Regions from separate parts of the Rhizobium sp. HT1-10 genome, predicted to be linked through region 3. Evidence: predicted binding sites of a transcription regulator. Region 3 holds the regulator's gene; each other region holds the start of a gene.
The links. Region 3 encodes LexA, which represses DNA repair genes until DNA is damaged. Its sites were predicted from a motif close to TGTTCNNNNTGTGTTCNG; they were not measured.
Positions count from the first base shown of each region.

Region 1: the regulator LexA is predicted to act here: its motif matches at 3,290-3,307, upstream of VH564_RS01460 (PA0069 family radical SAM protein).
Region 2: the regulator LexA is predicted to act here: its motif matches at 2,349-2,366, upstream of VH564_RS13990 (DNA recombination protein RmuC).
Region 4: the regulator LexA is predicted to act here: its motif matches at 2,403-2,420, upstream of VH564_RS10470 (ribonuclease T2 family protein).

Region 1 is NZ_JBCEBQ010000001.1:299,111-304,024, forward strand. Features, by position in the region: gene VH564_RS01440 (F0F1 ATP synthase subunit C) at 1-69, shown strand, start outside; gene VH564_RS01445 (F0F1 ATP synthase subunit B) at 145-726, shown strand; gene VH564_RS01450 (F0F1 ATP synthase subunit B) at 730-1,221, shown strand; gene VH564_RS01455 (ribonuclease HII) at 1,273-1,947, opposite strand; gene VH564_RS01460 (PA0069 family radical SAM protein) at 2,061-3,218, opposite strand; gene VH564_RS01465 (glycosyl transferase) at 3,362-3,883, shown strand; gene moaB (molybdenum cofactor biosynthesis protein B) at 3,914-4,468, opposite strand; gene VH564_RS01475 (4-(cytidine 5'-diphospho)-2-C-methyl-D-erythritol kinase) at 4,468-4,914, opposite strand, start outside.
Region 2 is NZ_JBCEBQ010000004.1:505,193-510,106, forward strand. Features, by position in the region: gene VH564_RS13985 (ribokinase) at 150-1,049, opposite strand; gene VH564_RS13990 (DNA recombination protein RmuC) at 1,099-2,292, opposite strand; gene VH564_RS13995 (methyl-accepting chemotaxis protein) at 2,504-4,009, shown strand; gene def (peptide deformylase) at 4,109-4,624, shown strand; gene VH564_RS14005 (hypothetical protein) at 4,705-4,914, shown strand, end outside.
Region 3 is NZ_JBCEBQ010000008.1:163,366-168,279, reverse strand. Features, by position in the region: gene VH564_RS19525 (ComEC/Rec2 family competence protein) at 1-1,306, shown strand, start outside; gene lexA (transcriptional repressor LexA) at 1,287-2,003, opposite strand; gene VH564_RS19515 (VOC family protein) at 2,167-3,051, shown strand; gene kdsA (3-deoxy-8-phosphooctulonate synthase) at 3,048-3,893, shown strand; gene eno (phosphopyruvate hydratase) at 4,045-4,914, shown strand, end outside.
Region 4 is NZ_JBCEBQ010000003.1:383,924-388,837, reverse strand. Features, by position in the region: gene ettA (energy-dependent translational throttle protein EttA) at 1-1,435, opposite strand, end outside; gene VH564_RS10470 (ribonuclease T2 family protein) at 1,645-2,385, opposite strand; gene VH564_RS10465 (alpha/beta fold hydrolase) at 2,552-3,484, shown strand; gene VH564_RS10460 (DMT family transporter) at 3,500-4,459, shown strand; gene VH564_RS10455 (CaiB/BaiF CoA transferase family protein) at 4,477-4,914, shown strand, end outside.

The DNA.
Region 1 (4,914 bases), on a different contig from region 3:
TTCGCCGTTACGGAAGCTTTGGGCATCTTCTCGCTGCTCGTCGCTCTCCTCCTGCTCTTCGCCGTTTGATTTCGACGGTTTGATGGATCACGGCTTGCGTAGAGCGGGCCGTGATTCTTCGTATTTGCGCCACTGGAGGTGAGCATGTTTGTAACTCCGGCTTATGCTGAAGAAGCCGCGCCGGCATCAGGCGAAGTGCATACGGAAACGGGTGTGGCTCCGGCCCATCACGCGTCATTCCCGCCCTTTGACCCCAAGACTTTTCCGTCCGCGCTGCTTTGGCTGGTGATTACCTTCGCCACCTTCTACATCGTCATGCAGAAGGTCCTCGTTCCGCGCGTCGGCGGCATTCTGGAAAGCCGGCATGCACGGATCGCCCAGGACGTCGAGGAAGCCGCGCGCCTGAAGGCCGAGGCGGACGCTGCCGTCGCGACCTATGAACGCGAACTGGCCGAAGCCCGTGCCAAGTCGAATGCGATCGGGGCGGCTGCCCGTGCCGATGCCAAGGCAAAGGCGGAAGCCGAGCGTCGCGCCATCGAGGCGAGCCTTTCCGAAAAGATCAAGGCTGCCGAAGTTCGGATCGCCGAGATCAAGGCCAAGGCCTTTGCCGACGTCGGCGCCGTCGCCGAAGAGGCAGCGACCGTTGTCGTCGAGCAGTTGATCGGCACCCAGGCTTCGCAGGCGGACATTGCCACGGCCGTGGCCAACGCCAAGCAGGAGGGTTAAGCCATGGAATTCCATCTCGACGAAACCTTCTTCGCCCTCGTTGGCCTGATCCTCTTCATCGGCGTTATCGTCTACATGAAGGTGCCGGGCATGATGGCGAAGTCGCTCGACGAGCGCGCCGACCAGATCCGCAACGATCTGTCGGAAGCCAAGCGCCTGCGCGAAGAGGCCCAGCACCTGCTGGCCGAATACCAGCGCAAGCGCAAGGAAGCCGAAGTCGAAGCGGCCAACATCGTCGCCGCAGCAGCCCGCGAAGCCGAGCTGCTGACCGCTGAAGCCAAGAAGAAGACGGAAGAGTTCGTCGTCCGGCGCACTGCGATTTCCGAGCAGAAGATCAAGCAGGCAGAACTGGACGCCATCAAGGAGGTCCGTTCTACCGCCGTCGATCTGGCTATCGCTGCTTCGCAGGCGGTCATCGCCGGCAAGGCAGATGCCGGCATTCAGGCGAGACTGTTCCAGGAAGCGCTTGGCGAAGTGAAGGCCAAGCTCAACTAGCAGCAGGCATATATTAGTGGAGAAGGCCGGGCATTGTCCCGGCCTTTTGCGTTAAGGCAGGTCTTCGACGACCTCGTCCTTGCGCATCGGTCGGAAGCTCATCCGATGGAGGCGACAAGGACCGACCCGCTCGATGCTGCTCCGGTGGACAGCGGTGGCATAGCCCGCATGGGCGGCAAAGCCATAGGCTGGAAAGACAAGGCCGGCCCGCACCATCATCCGGTCACGTGTGACCTTGGCGAGAATGGAGGCGGCGGCGATCGACAGGGAGCGCGAATCGCCCTTGACGACGGCCTTGCCGGGGCAGGGGAGACCGGGCGGCACGTCGAGACCATCCGTCAGCACGAAGCTTGCCGGGATGGCGAGGCCGCACACGGCGCGGCGCATGGCGTCGAGGCTCGCCTTGCGGATATCGGTGGCATCGATGCGTCCGGCGCTGGAAGAAGCGATCGAGACAATGGCCGTGGCGATGATCGTATCGAATAGTTCTTCGCGCCGTGCTGCCGACAACTGTTTCGAGTCGTTGAGGCCCTCGGGAATATTGTCCGGATCGAGGATGACCGCAGCAGCCACCACAGGCCCCGCGAGCGGGCCCCGCCCGGCTTCATCCGTGCCGGCGACCGGCCAATGGCCAGCCTTGCGCGCAGAGAGTTCCAGGGTGAAATCGGGGACGATCGGACCTTCTTCGAAGAGCCGAGGAGAATCGGGTGGCGTGCGACGTGTCATGCGGCTGACCCTCGCACGCCAACCCGATTTCCTGCAAGTCCCCCGGCTCAGGGCGGTGAGCCGGGGGACATCCGTCGCACAGGTAGGGCTACCCGTCCGCCGGAATGGTCAAATCAGAGCAGCGACAATTGCACGCCGCTGCCGTCAGGCGGCACGAACAGATCGCTGCGCAGCTGGATGCTGCGGCGGGTAAGCCCGAGGCGTTTCGTCGCCATCTCGAAGCGGCGACTGATCTGCCAGGCATAGGGCCCCGCACCCTTCATCCGCTTGCCGAAATCCGCGTCGTAATCCTTGCCGCCGCGCATCTCCCGTACCAGCGACATGACGTGGCGGTAGCGATCCGGATAATTTTGCAGCAGCCAGTCGCGGAACAGCGGGCTGACTTCGAGAGGCAGACGCAGCATGACGTAGCCGGCCTCCAGCGCACCCGCGGCCTTGGCCGAATCGAGGATCCGCTCGAGCTCGTGGTCGTTGAGTGCCGGGATCATCGGCGCTACCATTACCGATGTCGGGATGCCGGCTTCGGACAGTGCCCGGATCGCCTCCAGCCGGCGTGACGGCGTCGAGGCGCGTGGCTCCATTGTGCGTGCGAGCTTGCGGTCGAGCGTCGTCACCGAGAGTGAGACCCGTACCAGCTTCTTCTCAGCCAATTCCGTCAGAATATCGAGGTCGCGCAGCACCATGGCGGATTTGGTGACGATCGAGACCGGATGGTTGGCCCTGTTCAGTACCTCGAGGATCTGGCGCATGATCCGCCATTCCTTTTCGATCGGCTGGTAGGGGTCGGTGTTGGTGCCGATGGCAATGACCTTCGGTTCATAGCCGGGCTTGGCCAGCTCGCGTTCGAGCAGCTTTGGGGCGTCCGGCTTGGCAAAAAGCTTTGCCTCGAAATCGAGACCGGCGGAGAGGCCCATATAGGCATGCGTCGGGCGGGCGAAGCAGTAGATGCAGCCATGTTCGCAGCCGCGATAGGGATTGATCGAGCGGTCGAAGGGGATGTCCGGCGAGGTGTTGCGGCTGATCGCCGTGCGCGCCTTCTCGATCTGGACTTCGGTCTTGAACGGCGGCAGGTCTTCCAGCGACTGCCAGCCGTCGTCGATGCTCTCCCGGCTGGATGGCTCGAACCGGCCGCCGGGGTTCAATCCGGCACCGCGCCCACGCCGCCGATCGACGTCGATCCGAAGACCGGACGAAACGATCAGTGCATCAGCCATATCTGCCGTGTTGGCAGGCGCGAATGCGGCCTGCCCTGCAAGGGACTGTTGGTTCATCGGTGGCTCCAGCGGCGGGAAATGCACCTGCATCCTGCGTCTAACCTTGACTAAATTCCTAACCGGAAGATGGGAACAATGCAAGAACAAAATGTGGAAAACTCGCACTGGCAATCGATTGTGCACCGCTCTATAAATGGGCGATGTTGACAGTCATTATCGAATGCCGGGACCAGGAACCCGAATTGGCCCAGACCCTTGCGGCGCTCGTATCGGGGGCTATCGAGGGGCTCGTATGCGACGTCGTGGTCCTCGATCACGGCTCGCGCGACGGCACATCGCGGGTTGCTGATGCAGCCGGATGCCGCTTTTATTCCGAGTGGGACATCCGCGAGATCTTGGGTTCGGCGCGTGGCGAGTGGCTGCTGCTGGTGGAGCCCGGTTCCCGGCCCCAGTCCGGCTGGATCGACGAAATCGGTGAGTACATGGCGTTGAACACGCTACCGGCGCGCTTTACCGCCTCACGCGGCTACAGGCGGCCGCTGATGCAGCGGCTGCGCCGGATGTTTTCGCCGCTCGAATTCGGCTTTCTGATCTCCAAGGTTGAGGCGATGGCTGTTGCCAAAAGCGGCATGGCCCTGGCGGAATTCACCAGGGGTCGGAAGCCCAAAAGACTGGCGAGCGAGATGATCCCTTCCTGGGTGGCGGCGCGCGCGGTGCGCTGAGACCCCCGATGCGCGTCTCCGACTGGCTCTCTAGGCCGTCTGAGCGCCACGCTTCAGATGTTCGTCCAGCCGCGGCATGATCTCGATGAAATTGCAGGGCATGTGACGATAGTCCAGCTGCGCCTTCAGAATGCCGTCCCAGGCGTCCTTGCAGGCCCCGGGTGAGCCTGGCAGCACAAAGATGAAGGTGGCGTTAGCGACCCCCGCCGTCGCCCGCGACTGGATCGTCGATGTGCCGATCTTGTCGTAGGAAATCCGGTGAAACACGGCGGAAAAGCCCTCCATGCGCTTCTCGAACAGAGGCTCCAGCGCATCCGGCGTGACGTCGCGGCCGGTAAAGCCGGTGCCGCCGGTGGTGATCACGACATCGACCGTCGGGTCCCTGGTCCAGTTCTCGACGATCGCCCGGATCTGCGCCTTGTCATCCGGAACGATGGCACGCGCAACGAGGCGATGCCCCGCCTCGGCGATGCGGCCCGCCAGGGTATCGCCCGATTTGTCGTCCCCGGATGTCCGCGTGTCGGAGACGGTGAGCACAGCGATGCCGACGGGAACGAAGGGGCGCTCTTGGCTGATGCCTGCCATTATAGATCTCCTGCAGTTGTTGTCGTTGCCTGAAAATACCAGTCCGGCCTCTTCAGGCGAAGCGAAGTTGCGGCGGCCTCGGCGGCCCTCAGATCATCGAACAGCGCAAAGCAGGTCGCGCCCGAGCCGGACATTCTGACAAGCCTCGGTTCCTGTTCCGCCAGAAGCGTCGATAGCGCACCGATCTCGCCACAAAGCGCTCGTGCCGGTGGCTCCAGATCGTTGCGCAAGCTGCCGATCAGCGAAATCCAGTCCTCGGCGCTGCCGCGCCTGGATGGTTGGAAATCGAAACAAGGATTGGTCTTGTCCTGCAGGCGCCGAAAGACTGCCGGCGTCGAGACACCGACGAGGGGATTGCCGAGAACGATACCGAAGGACGGGAAGGCCGGCAGCAAGGCGATGTCCTCGCCGATCCCGCGTGCGATCAGCGGCCGGCTGTAGAGGCA
Region 2 (4,914 bases), on a different contig from region 3:
AGGCCAATCTAGCGTGGCGAGCACAATCATGCCGAGAGAACGACGAAAAAATCATTAACTGCACATGAATCTTTTGCGACGAAGGCCATGTTTTCCACGGCCTGAACGGAAAGCGACGCTTCCCGTTCATAATGCGGCTCTCAACACGTTCAGATTTCAGCCGCCACCGCTGCTGCCAGTGGGATCGACGGTTGTGCACCGGCCGAAAGGCAGGCAAGCGAGCCGGCAACGGCCGCCCTGCGCAGAGCAGCGTCGAAGTCGAGTCCGGCGTCGAGGCTGGCAGCGAAGTAGCCACAGAAGGTATCGCCGGCGCCGACCGTGTCGACGGGTTCGATGACGAGCCCGCTAGCGCGCGAAATCGCACCGTCGCGGATGGCAATGACGCCGTCGCCGCCAAGCGTGACGATCAGCGTCTGCCCCGTTTCCGTGTGCAGGCGCACCAGCGACGCCTCCCGCTCGACTGCCGTCATTCCGTCCTGGCCGGCGAGCAGCTCGAATTCGGTTTCGTTGGCGATGACGATATCGGCCATGCGGCCGAGGCGGGCGGCATCGGCCGTCAGCGGCGCAAGGTTGAGGATTGTGCGGATGCCGGCAGCCTTTGCGGCACTGAGCGCGGTCTCGACCGCATCGCCCGGCACCTCCAGCTGCAGCATCAGGGTATCGCCCTGGCCGAGAGCCGCGACTGTGGCAGTCGCATCTTCCGCGGTGACCGTGCCATTGGCGCCGGGCACGACGACGATGACGTTCTCGCCGTCGCCACCCACGAGGATCAGCGCCGTGCCGGTAGGGCCTGCGACATGCCGGACAGCGCCAAGATCGGTGCCAGCTTCGGCGAGAAGCGCGAGTGCCGGTTCGGCAAAGGTATCGGTGCCGACAGCGCCCGCCATCCGCACCGAAGCGCCGGCCCGCTTTGCGGCCAGCGCCTGGTTGGCGCCCTTGCCGCCGGCAGCCGTTGAAAAGCCGTTGCCGGCAACGGTCTCGCCCGGCTTCGGCAGTCGGTCGGTGGTGGCGATGAGGTCCATGTTGATGGAGCCGAAGACTGTGATCATGGCAATGAGTCCGCGTTGCTGAAAGGTCGGCGCGACACTGCCGAAGCGGTCACTCCTCGTCAACCACCCTGAGCTTGAGAAGTCCGGTGCGGCTTTCGACGCTGCGCGCCGGCTCAACCGCCGGCCGGGCCGGTTCCGCCGGTTCGGCCAGATCCAGCGCCTCGATCTTCTGGCCGCGCCGCGACAGCTTGTCGGACGAGGTGGCGATCATCTCGACATCCTTCTGGGCGGCGGCGAAATGCCCCTGCAGCTTTCCCACGCGCTCGTCGAGCCGGGCAAGATCGCCCGTCAATAGCGACACTTCACCCTGGATGAGATGCGCCTGCTCGCGCATACGCTGGTCCTTCAGCACCGACTGGATCACCTGGATCGACAGCATCAGCAGCGACGGCGAGACGATGACGATCTGCGACCGGTGCGCCTTCTGGACGATGCCCTCGAACTTTTCATGGATCTCGGCAAAGATTGATTCCGAGGGCACGAACAGGAAGGCGGTGTCCTGCGTCTCTCCCTGGATCAGGTATTTGTCGGCGATATCGCGGATATGAACCTCCATGTCGCGGCGAAACTGCTGGCCGGCGATGCGCACCATCTCGGGGCTCGCGGCAGCACGTATGGCGTTCCAGGCCTCCAGCGGAAACTTGGCATCGACGACCAGCGGCGGCAGCCCGTTCGGCATGTGGATGATGCAGTCCGGTCGCGAACCGTTGGACAGGGTGTGCTGGAAGGCATAGGCGCCGAAGGGGAGGCCATCCGCCACGATCGTCTCCATGCGCGCCTGGCCGAATGCGCCGCGCGTCTGCTTGTTGGAGAGGATCGCCTGCAGCCCGACGACGTCCTTTGCCAGCGACTGGATGTTGGTCTGCGCCGCATCGATCACGCCGAGCCTTTCCTGCAGCTTCTGCAGGTTCTCGTGCGTCGATTTGGTCTGCTCGTTGAGGGTGCTGGTCACCCGGTGGGACATGCCGTCCAGCCGCTGGTTGACCGCCTGGTTGAATTCCGCCTGGCGGCTGCCGAACACCTCGGTCATGGTCGCCAGCCGGCCCTGCATTTCGGCCTGCAGCCGCAGCATCTCCGCCATCCGCCGTTCTGCTTCCGTGGCCCGGTCATCCGCCTCCTCGTCATTGCGGCGGCCAGACGCATTGCGGATCAACAGCAACACGACAAGCAGCAACAGCAGCCCAACGGCCGCTGACAGCAGATGCACGGCTTCGAAGGCGTAACCGAAAAGGGAAATCGACATGGCATCCTGGTTTTGTGAAGCGATCGCAGGACTATACCGTCGGCGCGGCCAAAAGCTAGATCAAAACGTGAACGAGATAACGCGATCGAATTGGACGAAAACTGGGCGGCAGCGTTAACGGAAGGTCAATGCAAATAGGAGAAGTCTAGTTGCCAGCCTTCCGATGCCGCGCGTCTAAAGTGCGGTGACCTCTGTTAAATCGAGATCGACGATGACATCTGCGCCCGCCGCCTCCACCCTCGAACAACGCCTGGACTTCATCGAGATCGACCAGGCGACGCGCGCAACGCTCCGCGAGCTGCGCCCGACCCTGTCTGAGCTTCTGGGCGGCGCGCTCGACAAGCTCTATTCCAAGATGGGCAAGACACCGGCCATCGCCCACTTCTTCCGCGACAAATCACACATGGACAGTGCCAAGGCGCGACAGGAGAGCCATTGGGGCCACCTCTCGAACGGCGAATTCGATGCCAGCTACGTGGCCGGTGTCACCGCCGTCGGCAAGACCCATGCCCGGATTGGCCTCGAGCCGAGCTGGTATATCGGCGGCTACGCGCTGGTGCTGACCGAATTGACGCATGGCATTCTCGAGAAGCACTGGCCCTCGCGCTTCGGCCGACGCCATTCACGGACCTTGTCCAACAAGCTGTCGGCCGTCGTCAAGGCGACCTTCCTCGACATGGACTACTCGATTTCGGTCTACCTCGCCGAGCTGGAGGAAAGGCGCCAGGCGATGGAGCAGGATCGCGTCCGCACCGAAGCCGACCAGAAGGTTGCCATCGAGCATCTGCGTCGTGCCCTTGAGGCATTGTCGAAAGGCGACTTGGAGTCGGCGCTGCCGGAAAATCTCCCGGGCGCTTTCCAGCAGATGGGAAGCGACTACAACAATGCGGTTTCCGCCCTGCGCCATTCGATCAGCTCTGTCCGCACCACCTCTGAAGGCATCCTGAGTGGCACCGACATGATGTCGAAGGCGACCGATGATCTCTCCATGCGCACCGCCCAGCAGGCGGCCGGTGTCGAGGAAAGTTCGGCGGCTCTGCAACAGCTGGCAGTCAGCGTCGGCCAGACGGCATCCAACGCGGCCCGGGCTTCGGTTGCGGTCGGCGAAACCCAGCAGCAGGCCAAGAGCTCCGGCGATCTGGTCGACAGCGCAGTTGCCGCCATGGCCGAGATCGAGAAATCCTCGACGGAAATCTCCAAGATCATCGGCGTCATCGATGAAATCGCCTTCCAGACGAATCTTCTGGCCCTCAACGCAGGCGTCGAGGCAGCTCGTGCCGGCGATGCCGGAAAGGGCTTTGCAGTGGTGGCGCAGGAAGTGCGGCAACTGGCGCAGCGCTCGGCCAGCGCCGCCAAGGAGATCAAGGACCTGATCTCGCAGAGCTCGACCCAGGTCAATGCCGGCGTCAGCATCGTCTCCAGCACCGGTGTCGCCCTTGCGGACATGATCAGCCGGATCGACGGCGTCAACAAGTTCGTCGGCGACATCGCCGCGGCGGCCAAGGACCAGGCGATCGGGGTGGCCGAGGTCAGCGCTGCCGTGCGCAACATGGACACCATCACCCAGCAGAATTCGGCGATGGTGGAGCGCACCTCGGCCGAGACCCGGCACCTGCGCAACGAGGCGGATACCCTTGTGGCGTTGCTCAGTGGCTTCCGGACGCAGGCGGATATCCGCAGCGGGCACGTTCAGGCCACGAAACGCCGCGCTGCCTGATCAGCCTTCACCGATGTCGTGAAAAATGGCCGCAAAAAACCCGTTTTGCGGCCATCTTCATAATTCCCTACCAAACAAAGATGGGTTATGGGAGACTTTATGACGATCAAGCCTCTCATCATTCTCCCCGATCCGCTGCTGCGCGTAGTTTCGAAGCCCTTCGAGCGCTTCGATGCCGAAACCAAGCGGCTGGCATCGGATATGCTCGACACGATGTATGACGCGCCCGGCATCGGCCTCGCCGCCGTGCAGGTCGGCGTCGACCGGCGCATGCTGGTCATCGATGTTTCGCGCGAGGGCGAGGAAAAGACGCCCCTGGTGTTCATCAACCCGGAAGTCGTCGCCTCGTCGGACGAGCGCTCGGTCTACGAAGAGGGTTGCCTGTCGATCCCCGACTACTATGCCGAGGTCGAGCGCCCGGCAGAGGTTACCGTCGAGTATTTCGATGTCGACGGCGTCAAGCAGACGGTCAAGGCCGACGGCCTCCTCGCCACCTGCCTGCAGCACGAGATCGACCATCTGAACGGCGTGCTGTTCATCGACTATATCTCGCGGCTGAAGCGCGAAATGGTCATCAAGAAGTTCACCAAGGCGGCCAAGACCAAGGTGGGCTGACGTCGGTCGGGCCGTTGGACGATTTGCCGCGACAGGAACAGGTCCGGTTCCGGACCCGTTCGAGCAGCAGGGTCGTCACGATGCACCAGTCTTTTCCGAGCAACTCCCCACACGATACGCCGCGCTCCGACGCGGAACGGGCGCGCATCTGCGCGGCCAACAATGCGGATCTTTACCAGGCCGTGTTCCGGGCCCATGCCCTGCCGGATCGACGAACCGGCGCTTTCTGGTCGAGCGATGGGATCGCGCCCCCGTATTACTCCAGTATGACGACCCTCGACCCGGATGCA
Region 3 (4,914 bases):
GCGCGCCTTCATCATGATGGCGATCATGCTGGTCGCTGTGCTGTTCGACCGGCCGTCCTTTAGCCTGCGCAACGTCGCGCTATCGGCGATCGCCATCCTCATTCTCTCGCCCTCCCAGATCCTCGGCCCGAGCTTTCAGATGTCCTATGCGGCCACGATTGCGCTTGTCTCCGGCTATTCACTCTGGAAGCGGCGGCCGGCCCGCGAGCGCCGCTTCGCCGCGTTCCGGCCGCCCATGCCGGTGCGCTTCATCGGCCGCTTCTTTGCCGGCATCGCCACGACGTCCTTCATCGGCGGTGCTTCGACCGCCATCTTCTCGATCGAACATTTTCATCGCTTGGCGACCTATGGCTTGGTCGCCAATCTTGCGGCCATGCCGATTGTCTCGTTCCTCGTCATGCCCGTCGGCATGATCGCGATGCTACTGATGCCCTTCGGCTTCGATGGAATCTTCTGGGTTGTCACCGGATGGGGACTTGATCTCGTCATGGACATCGCCCGTACCGTCGCCAGCTGGGGCGGAAATGTGCCATTTGCGCGACTGCCGTTCTGGCTGTTTCCGACCATCATTGTCGGCTTCCTGCTGATGACCCTGCTGCGCACCGCGCTGCGCCACGCCGGAGCGGTGTTGATAGCAGCCTCGGTCCTTGCTGCAGCTGTCATGCCGCCGAAGCCAATGTCCGAACTCTTGATTTCGGAAGATGGCGAACTGGTTGCATTGCTGCAGGACGGGCGTTTGGAGCCGAACCGCGAGCGTCCGCCTGACTTCATCTACCAGCAATGGCTGAAGGCGCTGCCGATCTCAGGAGAAACACCGCCGAAGATGCTGGCGCCGGATCAATCGACCCCCGCCCGTGCGCCGCGCGGAAGCCCGCGGACACGCCTCGACGGCCAACAGCAAAAGATCCTGCGGACGGCCATGGAAACCGCACTGGAGAGTGTGGCGGACGGCGGCTTTGCCTGTCACGCAAGGGATTGGTGTGTCGCCATGCTCGCCAACGGGCAGATCGTCTCGACAATTTCCGATGCCGCCTATCTCGGGCCGGCCTGCGATACCGCCGATATCGTCGTCACCCCCATAAAACTGCGGACCCAAAGCTGCCGCTCCGGCGGGACGCTCTATACCGGCGCGTCCCTGCGCAAATCGGGATCGGTCGAAATCGACCTTGCGCCCGACAGGCCACGCGTCCTGCCTGCATTCACCAGCTTAAACCGTCCATGGGAGCGCCATCGCGCCTATGACTGGCGCAAGGCGTCCTACTCGGATGCTTCGGCAACGTCACCGGTCAGTGATAGCGGCGAATAAGCCCCACCAGCCGGCCCTGGATCTTGACCCGGTCAGGTCCGAAGATGCGCGTCTCATAGGCCGGATTGGCCGCCTCGAGCGCAATCGATGCGCCCTTGCGGCGAAACCGCTTCAGCGTCGCTTCCTCGTCGTCGACCAGGGCAACGATGATGTCGCCTGGGCTTGCGGTGCTGGCATTGCGGATGATGACCGTATCGCCATCGAAGATGCCGGCTTCGATCATCGAATCGCCGCGCACTTCGAGCGCATAGTGCTCACCGGCGCCGACCATGTCAGACGGCACCATGATGTCATGGGTGTTGTTCTGGATGGCGGCAATCGGCACACCGGCCGCGATCCGCCCCATCACCGGCAGCGATACCGATCCGCTGCGATCCTCGGCCACCGGCTTTGGCGGCGTCGATGCAGGCTGTGTCTTGCCAAGGCTGCCCTCGATGACGCTCGGCGAGAAGCCGCGTCGCGGCTGCAGGCTGGCATTGTAGGCATCGGGTAGTTTGATGACCTCGATCGCCCTTGCCCTGTTCGGCAGGCGGCGTATGAAGCCGCGCTCTTCCAGTGCCGTGATCAGTCGGTGGATGCCGGACTTGGAGGCGAGGTCGAGCGCATCCTTCATCTCGTCGAAGGAGGGAGGGACACCGGATTCCTTCATTCGTTCATGAATGAAGAGAAGCAGTTCCTGTTGCTTGCGCGTCAACATTGATTTTCGAGCTCCAAGTGCGAAACAAAGCCAGAACAGACACTATATGTTCCATATGTGTTCCGCAAGGGACTAAATTTCGGTGAAGAGGTTGGAAATCGCATCATTTTGCCCGATCATCGGGCAGTCGGCTGCGAAGTCTTGCCGCCAGGGGGACATGCCTATGACAGCTGCCTATCCGATCGATCATCTGGTGCTACCGACCTGCGACCTCGCATCGGTGCGGGAGCGTCTCGGAAAGCTGGGGTTCACGGTCGCCGCAGAGGCCCGTCACCCCTTCGGCACCGAAAATGCCTGCGTTTTCTTTGCCGACAAGACCTATCTCGAGCCGCTTGCGGTCGCCAGTCTCTCGGAATGCGAAGATACGGCCGTTGATGGCAATGTGTTCACGGCCCGGGACCAGGCTTTCCGCTTCCGGGTTGGAGATGACGGCTTCTCGGCGATGGTATTCGGGACCGAGGATGCAGAGGCCGACGACAACCGCTTTCGGGCAATGGCGCTGTCGGCCGGCCAGATGCTGGAATTCAGCCGGCCGATGCGGATGCCCGATGGGAGCGAATCGGTGGCCGGCTTTCGTCTTGCCTTCGCCGCCGATCTGCGCGCGCCCGACTTCTTCGCCTTTACCTGTCAGCGCATCAATCCCTTGCCGTCTGACCGCGCGGTCCTGGAGCAGCATGCCAACGGGGTCGTCGGCATCTCTCGCGTGGTGCTGTCGGCGCGCGATCCGTCGGCATTTTCGGACTTTGTCAGCGAAGTGGCGCGGGGCGCCGCATTGCCTCCGCATTCCTTCGGCACCACTGTCGAGGCGGCGAACGGGCGGATCGACATCTTGAACGAGGAGGGTATGCAGGCCTTTTACGAGACGGGTACGGGAGGCGCCGACGCGGGCCTTTTCGGACGAGCGATCGTCTTTGCGGTGCTTGATCTTTCCGTGACAGAGGCGCATTTGGCTGCTAACGGCGTGACCTACACGCGCAAGAGCAACACTATCTTGGTGAAGTCGGCTCCCGGGCAGGGGGCATTGTTCGCCTTCGAGGAGACAGCATGAGCCATCCGACAAATTCAGACGTGGTCGCCGGCGAAGGTCCCGGCAAGGTCGTCTTTTCCAACAGCAAGCGCCTGTCGCTGATCGCCGGTCCCTGCCAGATGGAGAGCCGCGACCATGCCTTCACGATGGCCGGTAAGCTCAAGGAGCTGTGTGCTTCGCTCGGCATCGGTCTCGTCTACAAGTCGTCCTTCGACAAGGCCAACCGTACGTCGCTCTCCGCCCAGCGCGGCCTGGGACTGGAGGCGGCGCTCGAGATCTTCGCCGACCTGAAGAAAGAATATGGCTTTCCTGTTCTCACCGACATCCATACGGAAGAGCAGTGCGCCATCGTTGCCAAGACCGTGGATGTCCTGCAGATCCCGGCCTTCCTGTCGCGCCAGACCGATCTTCTTGTTGCCGCCGCCAAGACCGGCAGGATCATCAATGTCAAGAAGGGCCAGTTCCTTGCGCCCTGGGACATGAAGAACGTGCTCGCCAAGCTCAACGACAGCGGCAACCCGAACATCCTGCTCTGCGAACGAGGCGCCTCCTTCGGCTACAACACGCTTGTGTCCGACATGCGCTCGCTGCCGATCATGGCGGCGATGGGCGCCCCTGTGATCTTCGACGCGACTCACTCCGTGCAGCAGCCGGGTGGGCAGGGTGGCTCGTCCGGCGGCCAGCGCGAATTCGTCGAGACCCTTGCACGCGCGGCTGTTGCCGTTGGCGTGGCCGGCGTTTTTGTCGAGACTCATGAAGACCCCGACCACGCACCATCGGATGGCCCGAACATGGTCCATCTCAAGGACATGCCGCGGCTTCTCGAAAAGCTGTTGGCTTTCGACGCCATCGCCAAGGCCTGACATCCTGAGGAGAGCGTTCAACAGGCTGACATGAACCTAGTTTAGTCGGCCTTAACGCTCCCTCATTCGAAGCGCGTGGGTACCATTGTAATTTCCACGCCTTCGATTAAGAGATTTCAATCGATTTATAACCAGCGAGCAGGAACCAGCCATGACCGCAATTACCGACATTATCGCCCGCGAGATTCTCGACAGCCGCGGCAATCCGACCGTTGAAGTCGATGTCTACCTGGAAGATGGCAGCATGGGCCGCGCTGCCGTCCCATCGGGCGCCTCGACCGGTGCTCACGAAGCCGTCGAACTGCGCGACGGTGGCAAGCGCTACCACGGCAAGGGCGTCGAGAAGGCCGTCGAAGCCGTCGACACCGAAATCTTCGAAGCCATCGGCGGCCTCGACGCCGAGAACCAGATCCTGATCGACAACCTGATGATGGAGCTGGACGGCACCCCCAACAAGTCCCGCCTCGGCGCCAACGCCATTCTCGGCGTGTCGCTCGCCGTGGCCAAGGCCGCTGCCCAGAGCGCCGACCTGCCGCTCTACCGCTATGTCGGCGGCGCCTATGCCAGCCTGCTGCCGGTTCCGATGATGAACATCATCAACGGCGGCGCCCATGCCGACAATCCGATCGATTTCCAGGAATTCATGATCATGCCTGTCGGCGCCGAAACCTTCAGCGACGCGGTTCGCATGGGTTCGGAAGTCTTCCACGTTCTGAAGAAGGAACTGTCGGCCCAGGGTCACAACACCAACGTCGGTGACGAAGGCGGTTTCGCACCGGGCCTGAAGAGCGCGCCTGAAGCCCTCGACTTCATCATGAAGTCGATCGAAAAGGCCGGCTACACCCCGGGCGAAGACATCTACCTCGGCCTCGACTGCGCCGCGACGGAATTCTTCAAGGATGGCAAGTACGTTCTCGAAGGCGAAGGCCGCACGCTGGAGCCGGGCGCCATGGCCGAATACCTGGCCGAACTGGCTGCCAAGTACCCGATCCTGTCGATCGAAGACGGCATGTCGGAAGAC
Region 4 (4,914 bases), on a different contig from region 3:
TTTCCAGCGCGCCGAGCGTTTCGGTATCCAGGTCGTTGGTCGGTTCGTCGAGGAGGAGAACGTTGCCGCCGGCCTTCAGCATCTTGGCAAGATGGACGCGGTTACGCTGACCACCCGAGAGATTGCCGACCTTCTGCTGCTGATCGCCGCCCTTGAAGTTGAAGGCGCCGCAGTAAGCGCGCGAGTTCATGTCGAACTTGCCGAGCTTGATGATTTCGGCGCCGCCCGAGATTTCCTCCCAGACGGTCTTCGAACCATCCAGCGCGTCGCGGCTCTGGTCTACATAGCCGAGATGCACGGTGTCGCCGATGCGAACCGAACCGGCATCCGGCTGTTCCTGGCCGGTGATCATCTTGAACAGCGTCGTCTTGCCGGCGCCGTTGGGGCCGATGATGCCGACGATGCCACCCGGCGGCAGCTTGATCGACAGGTCGTTGATCAGCGTCCGGCCTTCGAAGCCCTTGGTGATCCCTTCCATCTCGATGACCACCTGACCCAGGCGTTCCGAGACCGGAATGATGATCTGCGCGTCGCCAGGACGCTGCTTTTCGGCCGCATCGACCAGCTGCTCGTAGGACTTGATTCGGGCCTTTGACTTGGCCTGACGCGCCTTCGGGCTGGAGGCGATCCATTCCTGTTCGCGGCTGATGGCCTTCTGGCGGCCGGCGTCTTCGCGCGCTTCCTGCTGCATGCGCTTGGCTTTCGCCGTCAGGTAGGCAGAGTAGTTGCCCTCATAGGGAATACCGCGGCCGCGGTCGAGTTCGAGGATCCAGCCGGTGACGTTGTCGAGGAAGTAGCGATCGTGGGTGATCATCATCACGGCGCCCGGATAGGCTCGCAGGTGCTTTTCCAGCCAGGCGATGGTCTCGGCGTCCAGATGGTTGGTCGGTTCGTCGAGGAGCAGAAGATCAGGCTGCGACAAGAGCAGGCGGCAGAGCGCGATACGACGACGCTCACCACCCGACAGCAAAGTGACGTCGGATTCCTTCGGCGGGCAGCGAAGAGCCTCCATCGCCATCTCGACCTGCTGCTCGAGGTCCCAGAGATTTTGGCTGTCGATGATGTCCTGGAGCTTGGCGCCTTCGTCGGCGGTCTCGTCGGAATAGTTCATCATCAATTCGTTGTAGCGCTCGAGCACGGCAGTCTTGTCGGCAACGCCGACCATGACGTTCTCGAAGGCCGTCTTGGTCTCGTCGAGATGCGGCTCCTGCTCGAGATAGCCGACGGTGGCGCCTTCGGCGAGCCAGGCCTCCCCGGTGAATTCCTTGTCCTGGCCGGCGATGATGCGCAGCACGGTCGACTTACCCGCACCGTTCGGACCGAGGATACCGATCTTGGCATCCGGGTAGAACGACAGGTTGACGTTTTCGAGGATCTTCTTCGCACCGTAGGCCTTGTTGAGGCCTGACATGTGATAGATGAACTGACGTGCCATTGCTGGGCTTCTCCTAGGCGCAAGAGATTGGGGTTTGTGCCGCTATGTAAGGGAAAGCACGCCGCGCGGCAACGCCGAAACCGGCCCGGACCCTGATTTGTCCAGGCACTCCCCGTCACATCGCACAAAAATCGGAGCCACCATCGCAATCAGGCCGCTCGCCTGTTGCCAATCCAGCGACCCAGTCGCGGTCGCGCTCAGGCCGCCAGTTAGTGCGTGACGGCCTGCACCAGCCCCTCGTCGCAACCAAAGTCCGTGCTGCCGGCGCCCTGGATCAGCTTGGCGAGCCGTGGTCCGCTTGTTGATGGCGAGACTGCGTCTTGCGAGAGGCCAATGGTCAACTCGGAAATCACCCGCACACTTCCGGCGCGGCGGCAGCTCATCTTGACGCGGGCACTGGCGCCTTCGCCGAAGCTCTTGTCGAAGGCCGCCTTGATCCGTCCGGCATCCAGCGTCTTGCCGACGTTCTCGGCAAACAAGGCGCCGACAGCTGAAGCATTCAATTCGTCGATCAACGATACAGCCGTGCCGAAATAGGCCTCGGCGGTGAGCTTGGTGCAGGTTCCGTGCTTCAGCCACTCGTGGCGCTCGAGACCGGACTGGGTGCCCGGCATCGCCTTGTCGAGAGCTGCCTTGGTCGGCGCCGAAAGCTCAACCGCGGGAAGGCTGTCCCAGCCATGGCTGCGATCGGCCTGCTGCAATTCATCCGACACGCCGCAATAGTTCTGCCGCATTGGCCAGAGGCCGTGCAGCGACAGGCGCGTCGCATCGAAACTCGCAGCTGTTTCGCTCCGGCATTCCGCTTTCTTCGCATTGGTGGCGCAGAAGGCCGGCTCCCAGCTGGCAGCAAGGATGAACCGCGTCTGCCCGTCCCTCGCCTGCGCTATCGATCCCAACAACACCGGGAGACACATCAATGCAGACAGAAGCCACAACGACCGAAATTGCATGACCCACCCCCATCAATAAGAACATTTGAAGAACAAATAAGCAGATCGTCAGGCGTCCCGCAAGCCATAATCGCGGGTTTTGGCGCATATTTCTGTGCGCTGCATTGAAGTTGCATTGCAAAGGCTTGCGCATTGCCTTTTGTTGCCGCCAACGCAAGGAAATCCCATGTTCGAAGAGATCAGGCGTCTTCAAAGCCCCACCGGCGCCACGCTGGCCTACCGCCAACAGGCCGCATCGGACCGGCCACGCGGAATTCTCCTGGTACTGCATGGGCTTGCCGAGCATTCGGGCCGATACCGGCGTTTCGCCGAGGCGATGGCCCTGCGCGGCTATCACGTCTACGCCCATGACCACCGGGGCCATGGCCGGACCAAGGCGCCGGACGCGCCGCTCGGCCAGTTTTCCCGTCGCGACGGCGTCGCCCGCGTCCTGGAGGACGTGCTTGCCATGCGCAGCCTGGCGACGTCGGCCCATCCGGGCCTGCCGGTCATTCTCTTCGGCCATTCGATGGGAGGGCTGATCAGCCTCAATGCGGCCATCGCCTATCCGACGCTGTTTGACGCCGTCGCCGTCTGGAACGCCAATTTCCGGCCTGGCCTTGCCGGACGTGCGGGACAACTGATCCTGGGGATCGAGCGCATGCTGAAGGGTTCGGACGTGCCGAGCGCCCTGCTGCCGCGGCTGACGTTCGGCGCCTGGGGACAGTCTATCCCCAATCACCGAACCCCATTCGACTGGCTGTCGACCGATCCGGCCGAAGTCGATGCCTATATGGAAGATCCTTTGTCGGGCTTCGATGCCTGCGTTTCGCAGTGGCGAGATCTGCTGGCGATGAGCTATGCGGGAGCCGAGCAGAGCCGGCTTGCACGCCTGCGACGCGACATCCCGATCCATCTGGTCGGCGGCGGCAAGGACCCGGCGACAGACCTCGGCAAAGCCGTGGAATGGCTGGCAAAGCGTTTGAAACACTTCGGCTTTTCGCATATCACCTGCAAACTCTACCAGGAGATGCGGCACGAGACGCTGCATGAAATCGATGCCGCCCGTGCCATGGCAGACTTTGCCGACTGGTGCGACCGCGCATTGCAGAAGGCCTGACGCCCGAGGATATCGATGCAGAGCTTGAAAGATGCCCCCGCCTCGAGGCACCAGGCGGAACTGACCATGGGCCTCGCCTTGATGTTTGTGTCCGTGCTGATGTCGCCGCTCATCGACATCTTCTCGAAGCTTGCGGCCGTCACCGTTCCACCGATCGAAGTCACCGCCGCGCGCTTTGCCTTCCAATGCCTGTTCGCCCTGCCGATCGTCTTCTGGAAGCGCAATTGGGTGACCGGCACATGGCGGCAAGCCGGCCTCCATGCCATCCGCGGCGGGCTGCTGGCGCTGTCGATGATCTCCTTCGTCACCACGCTGCAAGTCATGGAGGTGGCCGATGCCATCGCCATCTTCTTCGTCGAGCCGATCATCCTGACGATCCTCAGCAGCATATTCCTGAAGGAGACGATCGGCTGGCGGCGCTACACCGCCTGCGCCGTCGGCTTCGGCGGGGCGTTGCTGATCATCCAGCCGAGCTTCCAGCAGGTCGGCGTCGTCGCCCTCTTGCCTGTGGTCACCGCTTTTTGCGTTGCCATCCACGTCATGCTGACGCGGATCGTGGCTCTGCGGGAGGAGGCCTGGTCGATGCAGCTGAAGACGGGCCTCTGGGGCCTGCTGTTCAGTCTGCTCGCCATGGAGATAGGCAGGCGTCTGGGCGCATCGTCCTTCGTGCCCGTCATCCCGAGCCCCGTCGCGATGCTGCACCTGCTCGGCGTTGGCGTCGGTGCCGCTGTTTCCGGCATCCTGTCCGTCCATGCCTATCGCGCCGTCAAAGCCTCGACGCTGGCGCCGCTGCAGTACTTCGAGATCGTCTCGGCGACGTTGTTCGGCTGGCTGGTGTTCGACAATTTCCCCGATCTCCTGAAATGGGTTGGCATCGTCATCATCATCGCCTCCGGCCTCTACATCCTTTGGCGTGAGCGGCGCTTTGCATCCAAGCCCGTATCCGATACATCTCAAGCGCTCCGCGCACCCTGATCGAGAGCTGTAAGGCCATGACTGACCAACAGACGAAAAAGCCACCCCTCGCCGGCATCCGCGTCATCGAGCTTGCCCGGGTCCTCGCCGGCCCCTGGGCCGGGCAGATGCTGGCCGACCTCGGCGCCGACGTCATCAAGGTGGAAAATCCGGATGGCGGCGATGACACGCGCCAATGGGGTCCGCCCTTCGTCGAGGGGAAGGACGGGCAAAACCTGTCCGCCGCCTACTATCATTCCACCAATCGCGGCAAGCGTTCCATTGTTGCCGACCTAAAGACGCCTGAAGGCCAGGATCTGGTGCGCAGGCTGGCGATGAGCGCCGATGTGCTGATCGAGAATTTCAAGCTTGGCGGCCTCGTCAAGTACGGGCTCGACTACGAGAGCCTACGCAAGCTCAATCCGAAGCTGGTCTATTGCTCGATCACCGGCTTCGGCCAGACCGGCCCCTACGCG